DNA from 3 places in the Halioxenophilus sp. WMMB6 genome. Region 2 is predicted to be linked to each of the others. Evidence: predicted binding sites of a transcription regulator. Region 2 holds the regulator's gene; each other region holds the start of a gene.
What was found. Region 2 encodes LexA, which represses DNA repair genes until DNA is damaged. Its sites were predicted from a motif close to TACTGTATNNNNATACAGTA; they were not measured.
Positions count from the first base shown of each region.

Region 1: the regulator LexA is predicted to act here: its motif matches at 3,297-3,316, upstream of dinB (DNA polymerase IV).
Region 3: the regulator LexA is predicted to act here: its motif matches at 2,032-2,051, upstream of SBL51_RS20330 (YebG family protein).

Region 1 is NZ_JAWMQR010000012.1:109,931-114,799, reverse strand. It holds gene SBL51_RS21530 (thioredoxin family protein) at 1-1,075, opposite strand, end outside; gene SBL51_RS21525 (aldo/keto reductase) at 1,158-2,171, opposite strand; gene dinB (DNA polymerase IV) at 2,219-3,283, opposite strand; gene SBL51_RS21515 (hypothetical protein) at 3,538-4,182, shown strand; gene SBL51_RS21510 (hypothetical protein) at 4,283-4,869, shown strand, end outside.
Region 2 is NZ_JAWMQR010000001.1:381,390-386,258, forward strand. It holds gene topA (type I DNA topoisomerase) at 1-419, shown strand, start outside; gene SBL51_RS01550 (DUF6586 family protein) at 470-1,000, shown strand; gene SBL51_RS01555 (hypothetical protein) at 1,603-2,058, opposite strand; gene lexA (transcriptional repressor LexA) at 2,058-2,669, opposite strand; gene nagZ (beta-N-acetylhexosaminidase) at 3,140-4,177, shown strand; gene SBL51_RS01570 (mechanosensitive ion channel family protein) at 4,272-4,869, shown strand, end outside.
Region 3 is NZ_JAWMQR010000011.1:1,045-5,913, reverse strand. It holds gene ribF (bifunctional riboflavin kinase/FAD synthetase) at 1-194, opposite strand, end outside; gene murJ (murein biosynthesis integral membrane protein MurJ) at 290-1,876, opposite strand; gene SBL51_RS20330 (YebG family protein) at 2,068-2,406, shown strand; gene SBL51_RS20325 (hypothetical protein) at 2,650-3,066, shown strand; gene rpsT (30S ribosomal protein S20) at 3,165-3,431, shown strand; gene SBL51_RS20315 (OmpA family protein) at 3,643-4,335, shown strand.

The sequences.
Region 1 (4,869 bases), on a different contig from region 2:
CCTCCGGCAGTGCCTCGGCCTCTGGGTGAATCATCCAGAAGAGATAGAGCTCGGAGTACCAGGTGGCCAGCTGCTCGGCGGTGACGATAGCGGGGTCGTGACGAAATGGCCGCAACGCCATCTGCCACAGATCAACCAGCCGCTCGCGTTCCGCACCCGGTTCGGTAACTAGCGTCACCAGCTCTTCCGACCAGTAGGAGAAGAGATCGAGATTGTTGCGCACCTCGCCCGTATCGGCCAGTAACCCACTCAGCTGCTGATAGGCCAACGCCCGCTCCTCAGCCGACAGTGATTGCTCCTCCATATAACGAAAGATCAATGCGGTGAGCTGCAGGCGATGGCCAGCCATAGTGTTACCGGCCTGCAGGGCACTGGCCGCCAGCTGCGCCAGCTCAGCACTGGTAATGTCATCCTGCAGGTGCAGATTCTCCTGCCACCAGGAGTAGTAAGCGATCTGGTTGTAGTCGGCGGCACGCAAGCGCTCGGGCTCTGACAGCGCCCAGACAATCAGCGACTCTATCGAACGCAGATTGGCCAGGCTGCTGCCCAACACCTCGGTGTAGCGCGCCAGATTGATACCGCCGGGAATACGGGTCACCTCTTCACCGGCCGGGTTAAAAACAATCATGGTCGGGTAGCCGCGCACCCCAAAGCGCTCCCCCCAGGTTTGCGCCGATTCGGTGTCGCCATCCAGGTAGACAGGCACAAACAGTTTACTGAGGGCAATAAATTCCGGGCTGATGAACACCGTCTGTTTGATCTCTTCACAGGGCGGGCACCAGACCGCACCCCAGTAGAGAAAGAGTGGTTTGTTGGCGGCCTTGGCCTCGGCAAAGGCCGCCTTGGTACTGCCTGGGTACCAGGCAATGGCCTGCGTGCTGCTGGGATGCTCCTGGCCCGCCATGCTCTCTGCCTGGGTAGCCGCAGCTACTCCGCCCGCCAGCCAACAGCACAGGACAAACACAATAACCGCCACCCGGGCGCAGCGCCCCTTTTGGCAGCCTGCCTGGGGAGAAAGAAGCCGGGCCACGAATGGCGGAGAGAGTGAAGGTGAAACGGTATCAATCAATGGCATAGCTCGAGCCAGAATTTGTGGGCAGAAAAATTAGGTGGCAGGCGTCAGTGCGGGCAAGCCACGCCGACGTCTGGGCCGGGAGTTAACCCATGGGGTACATAATCTCCTGGCTGACGGCATCGATCTTGGCCAGGGTCTCAGCGCTTAGCGTTACCTCGGCGGCGGCGAGAATAGCGTCCATCTGGTCAACATGGGTGGCACCGACAATGGTCGAGGCCACAAAGTCGTGCTGCTTGCTCCAGGCCACGGCCAGGGTCACCGGCGACAGCTCGATCTCTTCGGCAATGGCCATAAAACGGGCCGTGGACGCCAGGGATTTCTCATTCACAAAGCGCTGCGCCATGGCCTGCTGCCGGGGGCCGTTGCTCAGGTACTCGAAAAACCGCCCCTTGCCTTCGCTAACGTTGTTGTACTTACCACTCAACACACCGCCGGCAATGGGGGAGTAGGGAATCAAACTCACCTGCTCCTGCCGGCACACCTGGGCCAGTGCGTCTTCAAAACGGCGGTTGTTGAGGCTGAAATTATTTTGGATGGTCTCGTAGCGCACCAGGCCGTGCAGCTCCGACTGCCCCAGGCTTTTGGTCAAGCCCCAGGCGGTCTCGTTGGAGCAGCCGACAATGCGCACCTTGCCATCGCGCACCAGGTCATCCAGGGCCCGTAGAGTCTCTTCATAGGGCATGACGCCGTCCGGCCAGTGGGTTTGGTAGAGGTCGATATAGTCGGTACGCAGCCGCGTTAAGCTGCCCTCAATGGCGCGCATGATATGGTGACGATCAAGGGCGGTTTTACCACCGCGCAGAGGTGGTTTAATCCAGGCGTGTCCCGGGCCGGCCACCTTGGAGGCGAGGATAATCGCATCGCGGTTTTTACCCTTCAGCCACTTACCGACGATCTCTTCGGTGCGGCCTATCCACTTGGCGGCCGGCGGTACCGGGTACATCTCGGCGGTGTCGTAAAAATCGATACCGGCGTCGAAGGCTTTGTCGAGTATCGCCTGTGAGGCTCGTTCGTCGGCCTGGCTGCCAAAGGTCATGGTGCCCATGCAGATGTCGGAAACGACGATGCCGCTGTTGCCGAGACGGCGCTGTTGCATAACTCCCCCATTCATTTCATCGATTGATTGTTGTCGGCCGGTGGTGGTCAGTTGAGCGCAAACAGCTCCAGCTGCGGTGCCTGTTCGGTGTCAGCGGCGTCGAAGCGGACACCAATGCCCAGCAGCCGCACCGGCTTGGTTTTACGCTGCAGGGCCTGTTGCATCAACTCGTTGTAGTCGCTCAGGCAGGCCTGGGTACCTACCCGCTCCAGCGTGGTGGCGGTGAAATCGGCGAACTTCACCTTTACAAAGGCTTTTGCTACCTGGTACTCCGCCGGCAAATGGGCCAACCGGCCGCTAAGCTCGGCAAATAGCGCCGGCAACTGCGCCAGGCAAGTGAGGCTGTTGGGCAGATCCTGGGCGTAGGTATGCTCCACACTCAACGACTTGCGCCGGCAGCTGGTTTTCACTTCGCGCTCATCAATACCCCGGGCCAGTTTATACAGGTTGTCGCCGAAAGAGCCAAACAGATTGGTCAGCTCCGCCACCGAGTAGGGTCGCAGATCGGCGCAGGTGTGGATGCCCAGGCTCTCGAGTTTGGCGGCGGTCACCTTGCCAACACCGTGAATTTTGGCCACCGGCAGCTGCAGCACAAACGCCTCCACCTGCGCCGGCGGAACCACAAACAGGCCATCCGGTTTGCGCCAATCGCTGGCGATTTTGGCCAGGAACTTGGAGTTGGAGACCCCCGCCGAAACGGTAATATCCAGCTCCTTACGCACGCGGGCGCGGATCTCTTCGGCGATTTTGGTGGCACTGCCGTGGTTGTGGCTGACCGCGGTAACGTCGAGATAGGCTTCATCCAGGGAGAGGGGTTCGACCAGGTCGGTGTAGCTGTTAAAGATAGAGCGCATCACCTGAGAGGCCTCTTTGTACTTGGCCATATTACCCGGCACGATAATCAATTCTGGGCACAACTTGCGCGCCTGGGCCGAAGGCATGGCGGAACGCACACCAAAACGCCGCGCATCGTAGTTGCAGGTAGAGATGACTCCGCGGCGGTCGGCGCTGCCACCCACCGCCAACGGCCGATTGCGCAGATGGGGGTTATCACGCATCTCAATAGCCGCGAAAAAGCAGTCGGCATCACAGTGAATAATCTTGCGACTCATGCCGCCCCCAAAGAACTGATTAAATGTACAGTATTATAAGCCACCAACTCTGACTCGCAAGCGGCTAATAAAGCTCACCACCTGGCAATGCGCCCCACCCCGCCCGAAGATCGGCACAATCCCAGACCACCCTGGTCAAAGCAGCACCTTTTTAACGGAAAAGCATCGCCAATGTGGTAGAGTCGCCCGATTTTACCGACCGTCATAATAATCAACGCCCAGCCAGGCCCCAGCGCCACGCTAAGGATATGACCATGACCCGATTTCAGGCCAATAGGCTATTTGCACTGCCCAAGCTTGTCACCGCCCTCACCAGCCTACTGCTGGGCCTGCTCGCCAGCCAGAGCGTTCTGGCGCTGGATGAGGCCACCATCAAAAAGTTTATCGCCTGCGGCCCCGCCATCCAGGTACTGGACGAGCAGCTGAGCGATCACGACTGGAACAGCCTAATGCCGGAGGAGTCCACCGAACCGGCCTATATCATTGAGCAGTTTTCCCACGCCAACTACAAACCATTCACCCTGGGTCTGCAGGCCCTGGCCGAGCGCTTTCCCGGTGAATACAGCCGCTTTGAAAAGGTGGTCTCTGGCGAGGGTTACCCCTCCGCCGTCGCCTGGGGTAGCGATGCCGATGCCATTATGCACGTGCTGATGGCTGAATCGATTCTGCAGCAGCAGCCGGAATTTGAGGCCTCCAAGGCGATTATCGCCACCCTGCCACCGGATACGCTCCCGGAATCGGCCAAGCAGCAGATGCAGATGATGGAGGTGATGATCACCGCCGCCAAGAAGGTACCGGCTGCGGATATTGAGCTGATTCGCCAATACAAACCACAGCTGTCGGCCTTTTTCGATAAAGAGGGGGCAGATTCCGCTGACGAGACAGACGCCGCGGAGTAACACCAACGTTAAAGCCTGCCGAGTAAGCGCAGGCTGAGCCCACTAGCCAAACACAATGTCCCGTATTGAAACCGTAAAGCTAGCGTCAGTTGCAACGCAGGTGGCAGACAGTAAAGATCCGGTCGCACAACGGCTCTCCTGGCAACCGTTGCGACCGGGTGGTGCCAATTTCAAAACCCGCCAATTAATCTCTGAACTCGACACCATCACCCTTAAGCCCAGTCTGCTCGCCCGGTTTTTGGCCTGGTGTTTTCTACTGCCGGGGCTATTTGTTCTACTCGCCATCGCGCCGGAACTGATCATTAAAGGCCAGTGGTTTAAGGGGCTGTTTCTGCTGCTGTGGGGCCTGCTCTTTGGCGCCGCCGGCGCCATTCAGCTCTTGCTGGCCAAGCGCTTCACCATTGATCGCGCCCGTGGCGTCTACTTTTTTGGTAAATGCTTTCAAGAGGAAGAGCAACTGCCACGCTCTCGTCAGGGCCGGTTAAACGAGATCTACGCCGTGCAGATTATTCGTGAGCGCGTGCGGGCCCGCTCCCGCAAGTACGGCCCGCACAGCTTTTGGAGTTATGAACTCAACTTGGTATTCGCCGATGGCGAACGGGTGAATATTCTTGACCACGGCAAGGAGCCAGCGGTTGATGCCGCCGCCCGGGCCATCGCCAACGCCCTGGCCATTCCCGCCTGGAA
Region 2 (4,869 bases):
CTTGTAGTAACACGCGTAAATTGTTGAAAAGTGGTGAAGCGGCTCCACCGAAGATGGACCCGGTACCAATGCCAGAATTGGCCTGTGAAAAGGTGGACGATGTGTATGTGCTGCGTGATGGCGCATCCGGACTTTTCCTGGCTGCCAGTCAATTCCCCAAAAATCGGGAAACCCGAGCACCTTATATTGATGAGCTGATACCCCATAAAGATGAAATTGATCCTAAATATCATTTTCTGTTAAAGGCGCCCGTCAAAGATGACGATGGCAACCGTGTGTTAGTTCGTTTTAGCCGTAAAACCAAAGAGCAGTACGTCCAAACTGAAATTGATGGTAAGGCTACCGGTTGGAAAGCCTTCTACGAGGGCGGTAAATGGGCGGTAACCAAGCCTCCCGTTAAAAAGTCCAAGAGCGGGTAGGTGAGGGCTTTTGGCTCCCACAGCTAGGCTAATGGAGTCCTTTGTTTTGTATGTTAGAGCGTAGCCGGCGGACAGTTAGTCAGAAACTTCAGTTTTCTAAGACACTACTGGTGTTGGCAGAGAGCGTGGCGGGTGTTGAGCGTTTGACGCTCCTGGCTAGTTGCTGTCTGCAGTTGCAGGCGGTTATTCAAAGCCACCTAATTGAACTGCAGCAGGCCGCCAAGTCAATGGGATACGCCGAGTGGCAAAACCTACCCGTTACTATCGCTCAGTTAACGATGCTCGATGCCAACAATGTATGGTTGCCAGAGCTGAAAGTATTGATACAGTTAAGCCGGCAGAAAGATCACTGGCTGAATCAATTACTGACACTAAATAAGACTTTGGTAACCAAGCCCGCTAGATTGGAGGTCGACGGAAAATTTGCTGAGGATAGTGGGAGTATTAATCTGATTCAGACAGATGGAGTTGTCATCGACAGCAGCGAGACAATTACTCTCTCTTTGCCGCAATGTAAGTGGTTATGGTCGGAATGCGATGAATTCATAAATCATCAACGATCCACCACTCAGGAATACTAAAATCTTAGAATGGTAAAAAGAGCTATTCGCTCGTGACTTATTGGTGTTTCTGATTAACAAGCAATTTTGGTTAATCGGTGCCTTTGGTTAATCGGTGCCTTTGGTTAATCGGTGCCTTTGGTTAATCGGTGCTTTAGGTTTAAGGGTACTTTTGTCTATTGGTTTTGCGTTCAACAGGAAAAGTGGGCCTTTCAAGCCTGCTGTATGGTAGGTAGGCGCTACGCTACTGATACCGAGTGCGCCCGAGGCAAATAAATTAAGCTATATTGCAGATCAAGCTACTACAACAATGAAGCAACATCCGAAAGACCGCTTTGTACAGAGCAGTAAGCTATTATCTTCTGCTCCTTCTGCTCCTTCTGCTCCTTCTGCTCCTTCTGCTCCTTTTGCTTCCTTGCTTCCTCTGTTCCCAATGTAGCTGATTTCCGCTTTAGTGTTGTGGCTGTCGCCAGTTAATCCACAATAGCGATAGTGCACCTACATTATTGAACAAGGGTTTGCTTATAGCTCTGGTTTTCAACGCCACTCAACGCCTATGGCGCGTTTTGACAAGGGCACTCTTTTCCCGGTAGTTTGTGGCTACACAGGAAGTCGCGGTCAGTTTAGAACTCATCTCGGCTGGTAACAAACAACCCCAAAGAGCCGCCCAGCTTAGCGGCCGCATTAAGCGCAGCCAGTTGCTCTGGGTTAAACTTGTTGGTGGCATTTGCCGCTTCCTGAATGGCTACTACGCAGTGGCTATTACCTGCCTGGAGGGCCTGGTGAGTAAGTTGGTAGAGGTCATGTTTGCTGCTGGTGTAAACAAAGCGTACGCATGAATTATTTAAACCAAATTGGGTAAAAAGTTCTGGATCAGGCCGGGTTGCGCTTATCCAGGTAATCCAGCGGTTGCCACTAACCCGGGATTGATAGTTCAACATGGGTAACAGTAGCGGCAGATAATCCGGGCAATAACGGGAAACCAGTAGTTCGGTAATGTAATCCAGTGACGCTGGGGCTTGCTCAACCTGCTGGGCAGGTCGACGTGCGATGGGTGAGAGCGGGAGTGCAATAGCCATTAATAAACTCCTAATCGAATAACACCAACACTAAGGCCTTCTATGCTGAAATCCTGCTCGCGCAGATCGACATAAATAGGCTCGAACTCTTCATTTTCTGGCAGTAACTCAACTTGGTTACGATTTTTGCCACGACGCAACCGTTTTACAGTTACTTCATCACCGATGCGCGCGACAATTATCTGCCCGGAACGCACCTGATTGGTTTTGTGTACAGCCAACAGGTCACCTTCCAGGATTCCGACATCTTTCATACTCATGCCGCGAACTTTCAACAGATAATCTGCGGCGGGAGAGAAGGTATTTGGGGAGAGATCCAGAAAGTTTTCGATGTTCTCTTGGGCGAGTATGGGGTAGCCGGCAGCAACCAGGCCTACGATTGGCAACCCGCTCTGTTCCATTTCTGGGATACGAATCCCGCGTGAGGCCCCGGGAACCATCTCGATTACCCCTTTTCTGGCGAGTGCTCGCAGATGCTCTTCAGCGGCGTTGGCGGAGCGAAACCCCAATATCTCAGCAATTTCTGCGCGAGTAGGGGGGTAGCCAGTCTCTTCAAGATGCGACTTGATGAGATCCAGAATCTGCTGTTGCCGGGCTGTGAGTTTTTCCATAACCATACTCTTCAGGTGCATTGTAGCGATGGGCAATTCGCAGTAGGTTGAATCTGCGCTTTGCTCACCATCCATTCGACAATTGATGGGGCAGCTTGCTGCTGCCCACATTCCGGTGAAAGGCCTGGTATTACCAGAGTAAATCACGCGGATCTGAATATTTATACAGTACTTTATATCTCACATTTACTGTATGTACAACCAGTTTTTTGTAAGTCGTTGCAATGTAAAGTGGTAAATTATAGCCTCTAAGGTCACCTGTCCCTCACTTTGTTACAGCGACCAAGTGGTTCTTCCATGTATGCAGTAGATAGGCTGTGGCGTGGTTTGAGATATCGTGTGGATTCTATAACTCATTGAATCTTATGAAATTGTTTCCATTGGTAATGCGCGTCATGCTTGACAGTATCGGCCTGGCGTCTTAGTGTTTCGGCTTTTCAATTTGCCGGTACTACCGGTGTGATTTGCCTATGTCTGTAGTTCCGCAAACGCCTAGTGGCCCAGCCATCGTTGATATCGAGGGTCACCATTTAACAGAGGAGGATAGGGATATTCTTCGCCATCCCGCCGTTGCCGGTATTATTTTGTTTGCCCGCAATATCGCTTCATTTGCGCAGGTGCGCGAGCTGTGCCGGGAGATGAAGACTTTACGTCCCGATCTGTTGATCTGTGTTGATCAGGAGGGGGGGCGTGTACAGCGTTTGCGTGACGGGTTTTCTCGTCTTCCGCCGATGGCTAGGTTGGGCCACCGCTATCAGAGCTCGCCGTCCGAAGCATTGGCAGATGCCCAGGAGATTGGTTGGCTTATGGCGGCCGAGGTTCGTTCGGCTGGCATTGATTTAAGCCTGGCTCCAGTGTTGGATATGGACGATAACTTTTGCCCGGCGATAGGTGACCGTGCATTTGGTGCTGGCGCTGACCAGGTGATTCAATTGGCCCAGGCGTTTATACAAGGTATGAACAGCACTGGTATGGGGGCAATAGGAAAGCACTTCCCCGGACATGGCAAGGTTAATGTCGACAGCCACTTCGACCTGCCGGTCGACCAACGCTCATTGTCCGAGCTATGGGATGATGACATGCTACCATTCCGCGCCCTGGCTTCCTCTTTAGCCGGCATCATGCCGGCGCATATTCTTTTCCCTCAAATCGATTCCCAGGCTGTGGGCTTCTCCTCTCATTGGCTACAAGTGCTTCTACGTACCCGTCTTGGCTTCCAGGGGCTGATTTTCAGCGATGATTTAAGTATGTCTGCCGCCGCAAGTGGTGGTGGTTACCGGGAGCGAACCAGAGCAGCATTGGCGGCCGGGTGCGACTTACTACTGTTATGTAATAACCGGAGCGAAGCTCTTCCTGTGTTGGATGATCTGATTCATCAACAATTGAGTGCTCGAGCCCAGCAGCAGAAATTGGCGCTGCTGCTGGATGGTCATTCAAAGGGGGCTCAAGTTGATCCTTCCCGTCGAGTCAGGGTTCGTGAGCAAATAGAGACGATGTACTTGGTATGATCTGCCTTGGGCGCTGGTTGTCTGCAGGGCGTTATCCTGCTCCTTACACAGTAATAGAGACACTCTGTGCGTTTTATACGTTTGGTTGGGCGAGATGAATTGGTTAGAAGAGTTCCTAGAAAATTGGATGGCGCAAACGTTTGTCATTACGACGCTGACCTTTTTCCTGGCATTTATTGTTAGGCGAATACTGCGACAACTACTGAAAAAGGCCAAAATTACGCGCAATCGTTGGGATGATGGCATCATTAGCGCTTTGCTAGTCCCCGTGAACCTCGGCGTGATTTTAATCGGCTTAGCCTTTGCGACTGAACCTTATCCGGAAAAAGACGGCACCTATCTACTGGAAATTGTGCCTTTAGTCCGGGAGTTGGGCTTAATCGTTCTATTTGCCTGGTTTCTCGTTAATTTTATTCGCCAGGCCGAGGCGATTCTGGTTGCTGCTGACGGCGGTGGGCAATCGGTCGATGAGACAACAGCAGCGGCTGTCAGCAAGTTATTGCGCGTATCGGTTATTGTCTCCTGTGGTCTGATTGTAATGCAGTCTTTGGGCTACAGTGTCTCTGGTGTGCTTGCCTTTGGTGGTATTGGTGGTATTGCCGTGGGTTTTGCCGCTAAGGATCTTCTCTCCAATTTCTTTGGTGCTTTGATGATTCATTTGGATCGCCCGTTTAAAGTGGGTGATTGGGTCA
Region 3 (4,869 bases), on a different contig from region 2:
AGCGGCTGAGGCTCAAAGATCATCACCGCCGACGGCAACCCCAGTGCTGCTGCCCGTTCCCGCACCTGGCGCAGCACCTGCTGGTGGCCCAGGTGAACGCCATCAAATGAGCCCACGGTGAGCACGCAGCCGCGGTGCCGGGCTTTGATGTTGTGTAGTCCACAGACCAACTCGCGGGGGGATTGGGGGGCCATTCTGTCTATGTCATTCCGGATTCTAAAATTCGGCGATTATAGCGCAAGCCGGTGCCAGTGTGTGCCATTTACTTCCCTCTTTGGCCCGGCAGCAGCTAAGCTCTAAGCGCCTTTAGCCTGAACCCGGCCAGGAATAGCCCCAGTAGGTAGGCCAGCAGCCCAGACACGCACAGACACAACAACGCGGCAGCCCGCAGATAGCTTGGCAGAGGGGCTAAATCCCCAAGCCAATGGGTAGCCCCCAGCAGCACAGCCACCATCAAGCCATTGGCCAGCAGCTGTTGCACCAGCACCCGCCACCAGCCAGGTAGTGGCTTATACACCTCGGACTTTCTCAGCGAGCGCAGTAACAGGCCGGCATTGAGAAAAGCGGAGCCAGCCGTCGCCAACGCCAAGCCCATATGCCCCAGGTTAAACCACCAGTAGAGCGGAACCACAAAGGCCACATTCAACACCATATTGGCAATCATGGCGATAACACCAATTTTTACCGGTGTTTTCATATCCTGCCGGGCGTAAAAACCGGGCGCCAACACCTTGATTAACATGAATGCGATCAGCCCCAGTGCGTAACCCCGCAGGCTGAAACTGGCCATGGTGACATCCAGCGGGGTCGTTTTGCCGTAGAGAAACAGACAGGTAAGAATCGGTTCGGCCAGTACCATCAAGGCAACAGCGGCCGGCGTCGCGATCAGAACAATCAGCCGCAAGGCCCAATCGAGCATGGCATTGAAGTGCTGGGCCGACTGTTCGGCGTGTAGGCGGGAGAGCTTCGGCAGGATGACAGTACCAATCGCTACCGCAAATACCCCCAGCGGCAGCTCAGATAACCGGTCGCTGTAGTACAACCAGGAGACGCTTCCGGTAGGCAGCAGCGAGGCCAGCACTGTATCAAGCAGCAGGTTAATTTGGCCGACCGAGACACCAAATATTGCCGGCACCATCAACTTCAGCACCTGCATCACCCCCGGATGATGCCAATTGAGCTTGGGGTGGGGCAGCAGTTGCAGCCGCGCCAGGAAAGGCAACTGAAAGCAGAGCTGGACACAACCGGCAACCAACACGCCCCAGGCCAAGGCAAAGGCGGGCTGTTCCATCCCCGGGGCAACCACCACCGCCGCCGTAATAAGCACCACATTCAACCAAACGGGCGTCAGTGCCGGCACTGCAAATCGATCGTAGCTATTCAATATCCCACCGGCAAAGCCGGTGAGCGAAATCAACAACAGATAGGGGAAGGTGATGCGCAGCAGCTCACTCGCCAAGGCAAACTTCGCGTCATCAGCCAAAAAACCCGGGGCAAAAATGGTGGCCACCACCGGAGAGAAGACAACGGCAACACCGGTAAAAATGAGCAGGCTAAGACCAAGGACACCGGCGATGTTGTCGAGCAGGGCTTTAACAGCCGCCTGGGACCCGTTAGCGCGATACTCACTTAGTACCGGTACAAACGCCTGGGCAAATGCCCCCTCAGCAAAGAGTCGTCGAAAGAAGTTGGGGATCTTGAACGCAACATAAAAGGCATCCGCTCCTGCTTCAGCCCCCAGATAGCGGGCAAAACAGACATCGCGCACCAAACCCAAAATACGGGAGAGGAATGTCATCAGCCCAACCAGGGAACTGGAGCGCAACAGCCCCCCACCCGCGGCAGGCCTAGTTACCTCGGCACTGGACAAAACCATCTCCTTTTGTGGATATCGCCATACAACTAATTCCAGCCACTTACCTGGTCAAACCCTTTCGGCTGCGCAAAGTAACCTGTGCCACTACTTTTCACAACTACCCCACAATCGAAATAAGTGGCAAACCTACGCTTGACCCGGGCGAAAAACTAAAATACTGTACACCCATACAGTATCAACAGGAGACCACCATGGCTGTTATAGCAGTTTGGAAATGCGACAGAGACGGAGCAATGTTTGAAAACAAAAAAGACGCCGACGAACACGACAGCATGCTGGAACTGGCTGCCAACATCACACAGTTGCTCGAACAGGAGATCCCCAGCCTGAATGAAGAGCACGGAGAGACCATAGGATTGATTCTGGCACAGCGACGGGAGGTCTTAGCCAGAGCCTGTAAAGGCAAACCCAACCTGCTGCTGGAAGAGAGTGAGGCTGCTGCACAGCCAGCAGCAAGCAAAGTCGACAATCCAACCCAACCAGACTCAACCGCCATGGTTGAAAATATCAAAGCTGCTGCCAACAGCTAACCCTCCACCTCAGGCTCCCACCTCCCTCCTCCTTGGTGCAACGGCCGCTACCGTTGCACCCCCTCCTGCACCTTCATACGCCATATTCCACACCAACTGCGGCATCAGCAGGCATATAACCTACAGCTTCTTGTAATAAAAATATCGAAAATGTGATTTCCTTATACATTAATAGAATAGTGAGATATAAAATCACTTAACCGCACAACTTCCCTTACAGACACTACTGGCCACCAAATACCGATGAGTACCTATCGAGTTGTATTCTGGGGAGAGACCCTACCCGGCAAGCAGAAGGACAGCGTGATGCTCGCTTTTGCCGACCGATTTGGTGTACGCAACGGTAAACAACTGCGCGCGCTCTTCTCAGGGCGGGTTAATGTCATCAAACAAGGCCTCGACCAGACCTACGCCAAGCGGCTGGTGCTAGCAATTGAGTCGATTGGCGGAATTAGCCGGATGGAGCTGGAAACACCTCAAAATGCCCTCAGCTTTGAGCACTCTGGCGAGGGAGAAGCGCAGCTCGCCGGCGAACTTGTGCCAAGCACCTACCCCAGTGGCTTGGCCGAGAAGCTGGAGCAAGCCCGCTCGCAGCCGCGCAAGCACATATCCCCACAAGCAACAGCCAGGAGACCGCCGTCACCCTTCGGGACCCGCTAAGGCGCTCAACAATAAAGCTCCAGAATCCTTGACTTAGGTAGAAAAAAACGGATAATACCGCGTCCCTAAACCTAGAGCCCATACGAAGGAGCAACACGGTGGCAAATTCACCTCAAGCGAAAAAGCGCGCACGTCAAAACGACCAGGCACGCAAACACAACGCCAGCCTGCGCTCAATGGTCCGTACTTACATCAAAAAAGTGAATGCAGCCATTGCCGCCGGTGACGTCGAAGCAGCCAAAACAGCCTATGCTGCGGCAGTGCCTGTCATTGATCGTATCGCCGACAAAGGCATCATTCATAAAAACAAAGCCGCTCGCCACAAGAGCCGCTTGAATGCCCAGGTTAAAGCGCTAGCTGCTTAAGCCGAGCGTGTGCTAGACACACATCAGGCATAAAAAAACCGCGTATCCACGCGGTTTTTTTATGCCTGCAATAAATAGCCGCCACAATTTGCCACAATCTATCCTGCATTCCCCCTAAACCCGCCTGCTCACCGCCCGAATACCCTCGTTTAATAACCCTCGTACCAGCGAAAACACTCTGAATAACCAATTCAAACTACGAGGAATCACAATGAAGAAGAGCATCCTGACCAGCACCCTCTGCCTGGCGATTCTAACAGCAAGCCAATACTCATCAGCAGGCACCACCGAGCTCAAACAAGGCGCAGCCTTTGGAGGCACCGCTGTCCTGGGAGCGATAGCCGGCGGGCCAATTGGCTTTGTCGCTGGCGCCATTACCGGAGCGCTAATCGGCGAAGAATTAAAAGCGGCAGATCAAGCGGATGAAGCGATCAACGCCGCCAGCAACGAGGTTATCACCCTAAAAGAGGAGTTAAGCATGAACCAGGCGATGTTGGCAGAGCGGGAAAAGTCACAGGATGAGATGGCCGACCTACTGCAAAATCTACCCAATGAGGTCTACTTTGAATCTAATTCAGATGAGTTAACACCAGATGCGGAATCGATTATTGCGGTACTGGCCAAGCTGATCCAACAAGACCCATCGATCACCGTGGATGTCGTAGGCCATACTGACCCAAGAGGTACAGATGAATACAACAATGTTCTTTCGCAATACAGAGCCGAAGCAGTTGTTGCCAAACTGATCGACTGCGGCGTACCCGCTTATCGAATCAGCAGCAAGGGTGAAGGGTCGAACCAGTCAACATCCATGAAAGGGGATTTAGACAGCTATGCCCTGGAACGCCGCGTCGACATAGAGTTGATTACCGATACAGGACTTGCTTACCAATCTAATTTTTAAATCGACCTCCTTTCTGCTCGCCATGACTTGCCCGGAATATCCGGGCTTTTTTTATCGGCCGAACAGCCAGTAACAGCAAAACACACGCTACCGCCCCACTCTTCGTCTCTGTTGCAGCAGGTGATTGCCAGCTCCCAACGTAAAAATCAAAAGGCGCCCCCGAAAACCATCTCGACAGGCCAAAGAGCATAAAAGTTATTGCCGCCTGTAATCCTACAGTCGCACCGATTATATATCTTATTTATCTGCTACAAATAATCTGGCGATTTTCTTATAGATACCTACTTAGTTGTCCCTGAAAAATGCTATCTAATCGTTTCTACCAGGAACACTACCCCTCCTCAATTAAAATATAAAACAGGACTTTCGGGCTTGTACTATAAGCTTTAAGGAATTCAAAAATATAATTAAACAAAGTAACTGAGGCATCCGCCGGGTGAAACGCGAAGCCACCAAGCTCAACATCATGAAGAATGTTGATATCCAGGTTCGACCGCCACTATCTGGCGCCATCCAAAACATACATTAATAGGT